Regions from separate parts of the Rhizobium sp. NPDC090275 genome, predicted to be linked through region 1. Evidence: predicted binding sites of a transcription regulator. Region 1 holds the regulator's gene; each other region holds the start of a gene.
What was found. Region 1 encodes PhoB, which activates phosphate uptake and scavenging genes when phosphate is short. Its sites were predicted from a motif close to TGTCATNNANCTGTCAT; they were not measured.

Region 1 (3,038 bases):
GCCGACATGGACGTCATCGTCGAGCAGAGCCTGCAGCGCGCCGGCCTGTGGAACGAGGTCAAGGACCGCGTGCATGAAGGCGGCACCGGCCTGTCGGGCGGTCAGCAGCAGCGTCTGTGCATCGCCCGCGCGATTGCCGTTAGCCCAGAAGTCATCCTGATGGACGAGCCCTGCTCGGCGCTTGACCCGATCGCGACCGCAAAGGTCGAGGAGCTCATCCACGAGCTGCGCGAAGCCTACACGATCGTCATCGTCACGCACTCGATGCAGCAGGCAGCCCGCGTTTCGCAGCGCACCGCCATGTTCCACCTCGGCAACCTCGTCGAGGAGAACGATACCGACAAGATGTTCACCAACCCGGATGATCCGCGCACCCAGGATTACATCATGGGCCGCTTCGGCTGATCTCCGAAACCGGTAAACCTCAGGACATTCAAGGATAAGCCCCATGGCATCGACACATATCTATTCCGCCTATGACGATGATCTCAAGTTCCTGACGCGCCGCATCTCCGAAATGGGCGGCCTCGCGGAACAGATGGTCGGCGACGCTGTTCGCGCGCTCGTCAACGGCGATACTTCGCTCGCCCAGAAGGTCATCTCCGACGACGTGATCCTCGATCACGCCGAGCGCGAGATTGGCGAAAAGGCGATCATCACCATCGCCCGCCGTCAGCCGATGGCCGCCGACCTTCGCGAAATCATGGGTTCGATCCGCATTGCGGCCGATCTCGAGCGCGTCGGCGATCTCGGCAAGAACACCGCCAAGCGCGTCATCGCGGTTCAGAGCACCGGCGTTCCACGCAAGCTCGCCCGTGGCCTCGAGCATCTCTCCGAACTGGCGCTCGTCCAGCTCAAGGAAGTTCTCGACGTCTACACCAGCCGCGTTGCAGATCGTGCCAAGTCGATCCGCGAGCGCGACGAGGAAATCGACGCGATGTACACCTCGCTGTTCCGCGAGATGCTGACCTACATGATGGAAGATCCGCGCAACATCACCAGCTGCACGCATCTTCTCTTCTGCGCCAAGAACATCGAGCGCATCGGCGACCACGCCACCAACATCGCAGAGACCATCTACTACATGGCTACCGGCGCCCAGCCGGAAGGCGAGCGTCCGAAGGACGACACCGCCAACACCGTCGGCGCGGTCACGGAATAAGCGTTCCGGACCCACGCCCCCAGGAGACCGAGACGAATGATCCCAAGAGTAGCAGTCGTTGAAGACGAAGAAGCACTGAGCGTGCTTCTTCGCTATAACCTTGAGGCCGAAGGCTTCGAAGTCGATACCATCCTTCGCGGTGACGAGGCCGAAATCCGGCTGCAGGAACGCACGCCTGATCTTTTGATCCTCGATTGGATGCTGCCCGGCGTATCCGGCATCGAGCTGTGCCGTCGCCTGCGCATGCGCCCGGAGACGGAGCGCCTGCCGATCATCATGCTGACCGCCCGTGGCGAGGAAAGCGAACGCGTTCGCGGCCTGTCGACCGGCGCCGACGACTATGTCGTCAAGCCGTTCTCCACGCCAGAGCTCGTCGCCCGCGTCAAGGCGATGCTGCGCCGCGCCAAGCCGGAAGTGCTCTCCTCGCTGCTGAAGTGCGGCGATATCGAGCTCGATCGCGAAACCCACCGCGTTCACCGCAAGAGCCGCGAAGTCCGCCTCGGACCGACCGAATTCCGCCTCCTGGAATTCCTGATGTCGTCGCCGGGCCGCGTCTTCTCCCGCTCGCAGCTGCTCGATGGCGTCTGGGGCCATGACATCTATGTCGACGAACGCACCGTCGACGTTCACGTCGGCCGCCTGCGCAAGGCGCTCAACTTCTCCAACATGCAGGATGTCATCCGCACCGTTCGCGGCGCCGGCTATTCGATGGAAGCGTAAGGCGCTTCCATTCCGTCCGATCCAACGAAAAACGGGCCCGCGAGGGCCCGTTTTCTTTCGTTCCTTATCCGGCTTTCCGGGTCATGCGACCCGGTTGGCGGCCTTGCGGCGCTCGTTGACCGGCTGGTAGGCCATGCGCTGGTGATAGGTGCAGTAAGGCGAGTTGTCGGGGGACTCGCAGCCGCAGAAGTGGAAGTCGTCCGTCAGCGGATCGCCGACCGGCCACTTGCACGTACGCTCGGTCAGTTCCGTGAGGCCGAGGCGGCGCGAGATCGGAACGACGACGTTGGAAGCCGGACGGTAACGGACTTCCTCGATCGCATCGATGTCCATCTCTTCCTTGAGAGCCACTGCGCCCTGCGGGCGGGCAACGGCGCGGCTTGGCGAGATGCGTGCGGAATTGAAGCTGTTGGCGGGGCGCGGGGTCGAAACCGCCGGACGCTTCGGCGCCCGTGTCGCCGTCGTCGTGCCGCCGGCCTTGGCGCGGCCAGGCAGGTTCAGACGGTGGACCTTGCCGATGACGGCGTTGCGGCTTACACCGCCAAGTTGTGCCGCAATCTGGCTGGCGCTCAGGCCTTCGGCCCAAAGCTTCTTCAGTCTTTCAACGCGCTCGTCTGTCCAGTTCATGCCCTGTCTCCGCCTTATTGCGTTGGTGTAGGCAGAATCCTTCACCCATGGCACGGACGTGTCCGGACCAAGAAACGCTTGCTCGATTTTGGTGACTAGTTCCGCCGCATGCAGTCTAGTAATTGAGTTTTAACCTAGAGTGAGGGCGACTCCGTGACAAGAGTCGGTTGAATCGCGGCGAATCGATTTCTCGGTTTTCCCCAACTTGCTGGGTGGTAGAGTCATTTCTGCAACATTAGCTGTTGATAGCTCGCCCGCGCCCCGATGCTTGCTTGACGCATGCGACAAAAGCTCAGTTTTGTTGACATCGCACTGCGAAAAGACAATAGTGCCCCTCGCCGCCGAAAGGCGGCATTTTTCATTTCCGGGCACCCGCTTTTTAGCCGGATTCCGGGCCTTTGTTGAGCGAATGACAGGAGATCGCGCCATGGCTGAAGCCGCGCCGCTTTATGATACCTACTCTCGTGCCCCGCTGCGGTTCGAGCGAGGAGAGGGCGTGTGGCTGATCACCGAAACTGGCGAGCGATAT
Region 2 (3,038 bases), on a different contig from region 1:
GCTCTAACATCGAGTGGCACTAATAGGAATATGACAACGAGGTCGTCGAAGGAAACGACATCGGATCGGATTGAAAGCGCACGCGGCAGCGACGGTTAACGCGGCCACGAAGATCACACAAAAAAAGCCTCCGGCATTGCGTCCGGAGGCATTTCCATTGCGATCGCGTGCCGATCTCTTACGGACCCACGCACTGACGGCGGGGACCATAGTTGGGCTGGTAGGTGTTGTCGGACGCGCGATAGGAGCGGTAGCGGCTATAGCAGTAGTCGACATGCGAATCGCCGGAGCGATAGCGCGGCTGAGACGCGAGTACGCCGCCGAGAATCGCGCCTGCCGCCAATCCGCCGATGATCGCGCCGGTGTTGTCGCTATGGCGGCGATAGTAACGGTCGTCGTAGCGATTATAGTCGCGGCGGTAGTAATCGCGACCACGGTCGCTGTAGCGATAGCGATCCCGATTGCCGTAGCAGTTGCGGTACGGGCCGCATCGATCGCTAAACTCCGGCTTGGGCGTATTCGGCAGGCCGGTCAGTCCATCGACCTCCTTGCCGCGTGGGTAGCGGACGTCAAAAGCGCTGGCCGGGGAGATGCTCCCCAGGCATGTCATCAACGCCACGGCGATAATGGCCAATTTCTTCATTTCAGACCTCACAATCCACAGAGATGCTTCATCGTTGTCCCACGACGAGATAACGCGCATTCCGACAACTCGTTCCAATCGCTTGGTTTTGCTCAGCATTCGCCAGCGAATGCGGCGATTTCGTGTGGTTAACCCTGCGTCCCCGAATGCCCCTCCGGCACTTTCATTGGTCCGGTCGCTGCTTTATGACACTTTTATGACAATACCCTTTCATGGATGGATATTATGCTGAGCTGGTTTCGGAAACTCATGCCACGCGAAGACCGGTTCTTCGATCTTTTCGCACAGCACGCGAAAACAGTCGTGGGTGCGGCCGAAGCGCTGAACGAACTGCTTTCCGGAAACGACACCGAGAAGCACTGCGCCCGCATCGTCACACTGGAAAACGAAGCCGATGATATTACCCGCGATGTCCTGCTTGCCGTTCGCCGCAGCTTCATCACACCCTTCGACCGGGTCGACATCAAGGACCTCATCCAGTCGATGGATGACGCGATCGACATGATGCACAAGACGGTCAAGACGATCCGCCTGTTCGAGCAGAAGAGCTTCGATCCTGTCATGCAGGAGATGGGCAAGACGATCGTCGAGGCCGCGCACATGATCGCCGAGGCCATTCCGCTCCTCGATCGAATCAATGCCAACGCCCCTCGCCTGACGGCGATCGCGGAAGCTGTGACGCGGATCGAGGGACGGTCGGACGAATTGCACGATCAGGGGCTGAAGGACCTCTTCCACAAACACGGCGCCACCAACCCGATGGCCTATATCATCGGCAGCGAGATCTACGGCGAGCTCGAAAAGGTCGTCGACCGCTTCGAGGACGTCGCCAACGAGATCAGCGGCATCGTGATCGAGAACGTCTGATGGACGCCACCCTTGCCTTCCCGCTGCTTGTCGGGCTGATCGCGGTCGCGCTGTTCTTCGACTTTCTGAACGGCCTGCATGATGCCGCCAATTCGATCGCGACGATCGTCTCGACGCGCGTGCTCAGGCCGCAGTTCGCCGTTGCCTGGGCGGCCTTCTTCAATTTCATCGCCTTCCTATTCTTCGGACTGCATGTCGCCGAGACGCTGGGGACCGGGATCATCGATCCCGCCATCGTCTCGCCCATGGTGATCTTCGCGGCGCTGATGGGCGCGATTATCTGGAACATCGTCACCTGGGTGTTCGGCATCCCCTCGAGCTCGTCACACGCGCTGGTCGGCGGGCTGGTCGGCGCTGGGCTCGCCAAGGTCGGCTTCAGCTCGATCGTCTGGAGCGGTCTCTTGAAGACCGCCGGTGCAATCGTCATGTCGCCGATGATCGGCTTTCTCCTGGCGCTGTTTCTCGTGCTCATCGTGTCATGGCTCTTCGTGCGGCAGACGCCGTTCGCCGTCGATCGCACCTTCCGCATCATGCAGTTCGTCTCGGCGTCGCTTTATTCGCTTGGACACGGCGGCAACGACGCGCAGAAGACCATGGGGATCATCGCCATCCTGCTCTATTCGCAGGGCTATCTCGGCGGCAGCTTCCACGTGCCGCTGTGGGTGGTGCTTTCCTGCCAGTCGGCGATGGCGCTCGGCACGCTGTTCGGCGGCTGGCGCATCGTGCACACGATGGGATCGAAGATCACCCGGCTGAACCCGATGCAGGGCTTTTGCGCGGAGACGGGCGGCGCGCTGACGCTGTTCGGCGCCACATGGCTCGGCATCCCCGTCTCGACCACCCACACCATCACCGGCGCGATCATCGGCGTCGGCGCGGCGCGGCGGGTGTCTGCCGTGCGCTGGGGCCTTGCGGGCAACATCGTCGTCGCCTGGGTGGTGACGCTGCCGGCCGCCGCACTGATCGCCGCCGCCTTCTACTGGATCGCCGGCCTCTTCGCCTGAGCGATTGATATCAGGAGGCGGAATTCCGCCTCCTGTGCCACCAAACCGAAAATCGTCGTCTCATTCGCCGCGCGACATGTAGGTCGTGCGACAGCACCAGCACGCCGAGCGGAATCATCCAGAAGCCGAGAATCGGAAGAAAGCCCAGACATCCGCCCAAAACCAGCAGTCCGCCGATCAAAAGCCTTGCTATGCGCGACTTCGGCAGCGGAATGCGGGTCGGCCCCATGACGATGTGGCCGGTGGTGTGATCGATGCCAAAGCGTTTGGCGGTGTTTTTCGGGGTCTCGGTCATCCACAGCATGTGGGGATAACCTGAATGATTGCAAGGAGATGTCATTTTTTTGAAAAAACCGCTTGGCAAATCGAGCAAGCATTTGTATTAGCCCACTCACACCGCGGCGAGCGGTGATCCCTGGTAGCTCAGCGGTAGAGCATTCGACTGTTAATCGACAGGTCGCCGGTTCGAATCCGGCCCGGGGAGCCAGTTTCTAAAAGGTCTGCATTGAAAAATGCAGGCCTTT
Region 3 (3,038 bases), on a different contig from region 1:
CTCGGTCGCCTTCTGGCAATACGCTTTCGCGCTCGTCTTCTCGCTACCCTTCCTGTGGAAGACTGGCCTTGGCGCGATGCGCACTCAATACGCTTGGCGCCACATCGTTCGCGTCGTGCTGGCAGCCCTCGGCGTCCAGACCTGGGTTGCGGGTCTCGCGAGCGTGCCGATCTGGCAGGCGATCGCGCTGGTCATGACCTCGCCCTTCTTCATCATCCTCGGCGCCCGCCTGTTCCTCGGTGAACGGGTAGGGCCAGTGCGCTGGGGCGCCACGGCCTGTGGCTTCGTCGGTGCAATGATCATCCTGCAGCCCTGGTCGGACGGTTTCAGCTGGGCGGCACTGTTGCCGATCCTGTCGGCACTGCTCTGGGGCGCCTCGTCGCTGATCACCAAGAGCCTGACGGGGATCGAGAAGCCGGAGACGATCACTGTGTGGCTGCTCGTGCTCCTCACGCCCGTCAACGGTGGTCTCGCTTTTGCGGCCGGCTTCGCGATGCCAACAGGCACGGTATTGATGCTGCTCGTCGCGGCCGGCCTTCTGACGGCGATCGCCCAGTATCTTCTGACGCTCGCCTACAGTGCCGCCGATGCCGCCTATGTTCAGCCCTTTGACGATCTGAAGCTGCCGCTCAACGTTCTCGCTGGTTGGCTGGTCTTCGGCTATGCGCCAGCCGGCTATTTGTGGCTCGGCGCCGCCCTGATCCTCTGCGCCTCGCTGTTCCTCATGCACCACGAGATGAAGCGCGAGCGCGGAACCGCATAAGCGCTGCTCCGGGCGCTCACGAGATTGTCATGTGGATGGTCCCGAGCGCCCGGCATATGTCACATCGCTGTAATGCAAACCCCATAGGCGGAGGGCGTTTCTTCGCAATGCCAATTGGGGGTATCTCTTATGAAGACCATTATTTCCGCGGCCGCTGCCGTTCTCTTCACGGCCGGCGTCGCTGCCGCTTCCGACTATGTTTCCTACCTCGACTATCCGCAGCCGAAGGACGACAGCAAGGAATTCTTCACGGCGATCGAGATTCCGCAGGGAAGCTTCACCAAGTACGAAATCGACGCCAAGACCGGCCACATCGTCGTGGACCGCTTCCAGTCGATGCCGGTCATCTACCCGGCCAACTACGGCTCGATCACCAGCTCGCTCGGCGGTGATGGCGATCCGCTCGACGCGCTCGTCTACACCCGCGAGCCGGTCGTTCCGGGCGCCATCATCAAGGTTCGTGCCATCGGCCTCCTGAAGATGATCGACGGCGGTGAGCAGGACGACAAGGTCGTCGCCGTTCCGGCCAGCGACATCGATCCGAGCTACGACAAGATCAAGGAAATCTCTGATCTTCCGGAGATCGAGCAGGAGCGCCTGCAGGCCTTCTTCCGCGTATACAAGCAGCTGCCGGCCAAGCGCAAGGTTGTCGAGCTGAACGGCTTCGAGAACGCCGAGAAGGCGCAGGGCGAAGTTGCCGCCGCCATCAAGGCTTACGCTGAAAAGAAGTAAACCGGGCAAAGCCCAGATAAGGAAATGGCCGGGTCGATGCCCGGCCATTTCTGTTTGGTGAAATAGCTACAGCTGTTACCAGCGCTGGTGCACATGCGGCGCGATCAGCCGGTCGTAGATCTCGTGGCTCGCGGCCATCACCTCATGCGTCAGCGGCGCCAGGCTGGCGGCCGCAGCATTGGCCTTCGCCTGTTCGGCATTGCGGGCGCCGGGAATGACCACCGTGACCGCATCGCTCATCAGGATCCAGCGCAGCGCGAACGCCGCCATCGTGGCGCACTCGGGAACCAGCTTGCGAACCTCTTCCACCGCCTGCAGGCCGACTTCGAACGGAACGCCCGCGAAGGTCTCGCCGACATCGAACGCTTCGCCATGGCGATTGAAGTTGCGATGGTCGTCGCTGGCGAATGTCGTCTCACGGCTGATCTTGCCGGAGAGCAGGCCGCTTGCCAGCGGCACGCGGGCGATAACGGCAATGTTCTTCTGCCGCGCCTCCTGGAAGAACAGATGGCTCGGGCGCTGGCGGAAGACATTATAGATGATCTGGATGCTGACCACGCCGGGGAACTCGATCGCCTTCAGCGCTTCCTCGACCTTCTCGACGCTGACGCCATAGCCGCGAATCTTGCCTGCCTTCTGCAGCTCGTTCAGCCCCTCGAACACCTCCGGCCGGTAAAGCACCTCCGTCGGCGGGCAGTGCAGCTGCACGAGGTCGAGGCTGTCGACCTTGAGGTTCTTCAGGCTGCGGTCGATAAAGCCCTCGAGATTGGCCTTGGTGTAGCCGTCGGCCACATGCGGATTCAACCGCCGACCTGCCTTGGTGGCGACCATCGGGCGCTCGCCGCCACGGCTCTCAAGCACATCGGCGATGATCTTCTCCGAACGGCCGTCGCCATAGACGTCGGCGGTGTCGATGAAGGTGATCCCGGCATCGAGCGCCGCATTGAGCGCGTCGCGTCCATCAGCTTCGCTGACATCGCCCCAGGCGCCGCCGATCTGCCATGCGCCAAAACCGATATTGCTCACCGTATGGGGCAGGTGGCCGAAAGAATGCTGCTTCATTGGAATGATCCTCCTCGTTTCGCTGATGGCAGTATCAGTCCGCACAAAGGCCGACAAGCGCATGAGAGGGAGGAGATAGGGCAGCGCGGCGCGTCCGCCTCTGCCAGTTTTCCGTAAAGCCTCCGCGACTCAGAGCCGCTTCAGGCAGAAGGAGAAGTGCGCGTGTGATTCGACGGTGAGGAATTCGAACTGCCAGCCATAATCCTTGCAGAACTTGGTGACGGCCTCGACCACGCCATAAACGATCGGCTTCACCGTATTGCCGGTGCAGAAGTCGTGACCGGCGATGCGGCCGGTCCGCTTGACCTTGCGGTCGCAGAGCAAAAGCTCCTGCCAGGTGAGTTCGAACGAGTGATCCGTGTCGATATAGGCCCAATCGAGGAAATCGTCCTCGAATTCGGCGAGCTTCTCCAGCGAGGTGCCCTGCATCAGGTGCAGTTGCCCGCTTTCGATCTGCTTGCCGAACTGCGTGTGGATCTGG

Region 2: the regulator PhoB is predicted to act here: its motif matches at 829-845, upstream of ACIQUB_RS05990 (DUF47 family protein).
Region 3: the regulator PhoB is predicted to act here: its motif matches at 821-837, upstream of ACIQUB_RS05390 (inorganic diphosphatase).

What each region holds. Positions count from the first base shown of each region.
Region 1 is NZ_JBIVYL010000005.1:18,358-21,395, reverse strand. It holds gene pstB (phosphate ABC transporter ATP-binding protein PstB) at 1-405, shown strand, start outside; gene phoU (phosphate signaling complex protein PhoU) at 449-1,162, shown strand; gene phoB (phosphate regulon transcriptional regulator PhoB) at 1,199-1,882, shown strand; gene ACIQUB_RS13870 (GcrA family cell cycle regulator) at 1,964-2,509, opposite strand; gene ACIQUB_RS13865 (aspartate aminotransferase family protein) at 2,937-3,038, shown strand, end outside.
Region 2 is NZ_JBIVYL010000002.1:352,539-355,576, reverse strand. It holds gene ACIQUB_RS06000 (acyltransferase) at 1-23, shown strand, start outside; gene ACIQUB_RS05995 (BA14K family protein) at 179-643, opposite strand; gene ACIQUB_RS05990 (DUF47 family protein) at 869-1,510, shown strand; gene ACIQUB_RS05985 (inorganic phosphate transporter) at 1,510-2,514, shown strand; gene ACIQUB_RS05980 (hypothetical protein) at 2,525-2,818, opposite strand; tRNA gene ACIQUB_RS05975 (tRNA-Asn) at 2,927-3,001, shown strand.
Region 3 is NZ_JBIVYL010000002.1:239,515-242,552, forward strand. It holds gene ACIQUB_RS05385 (DMT family transporter) at 1-763, shown strand, start outside; gene ACIQUB_RS05390 (inorganic diphosphatase) at 893-1,495, shown strand; gene ACIQUB_RS05395 (aldo/keto reductase) at 1,571-2,557, opposite strand; gene ACIQUB_RS05400 (class I SAM-dependent methyltransferase) at 2,687-3,038, opposite strand, start outside.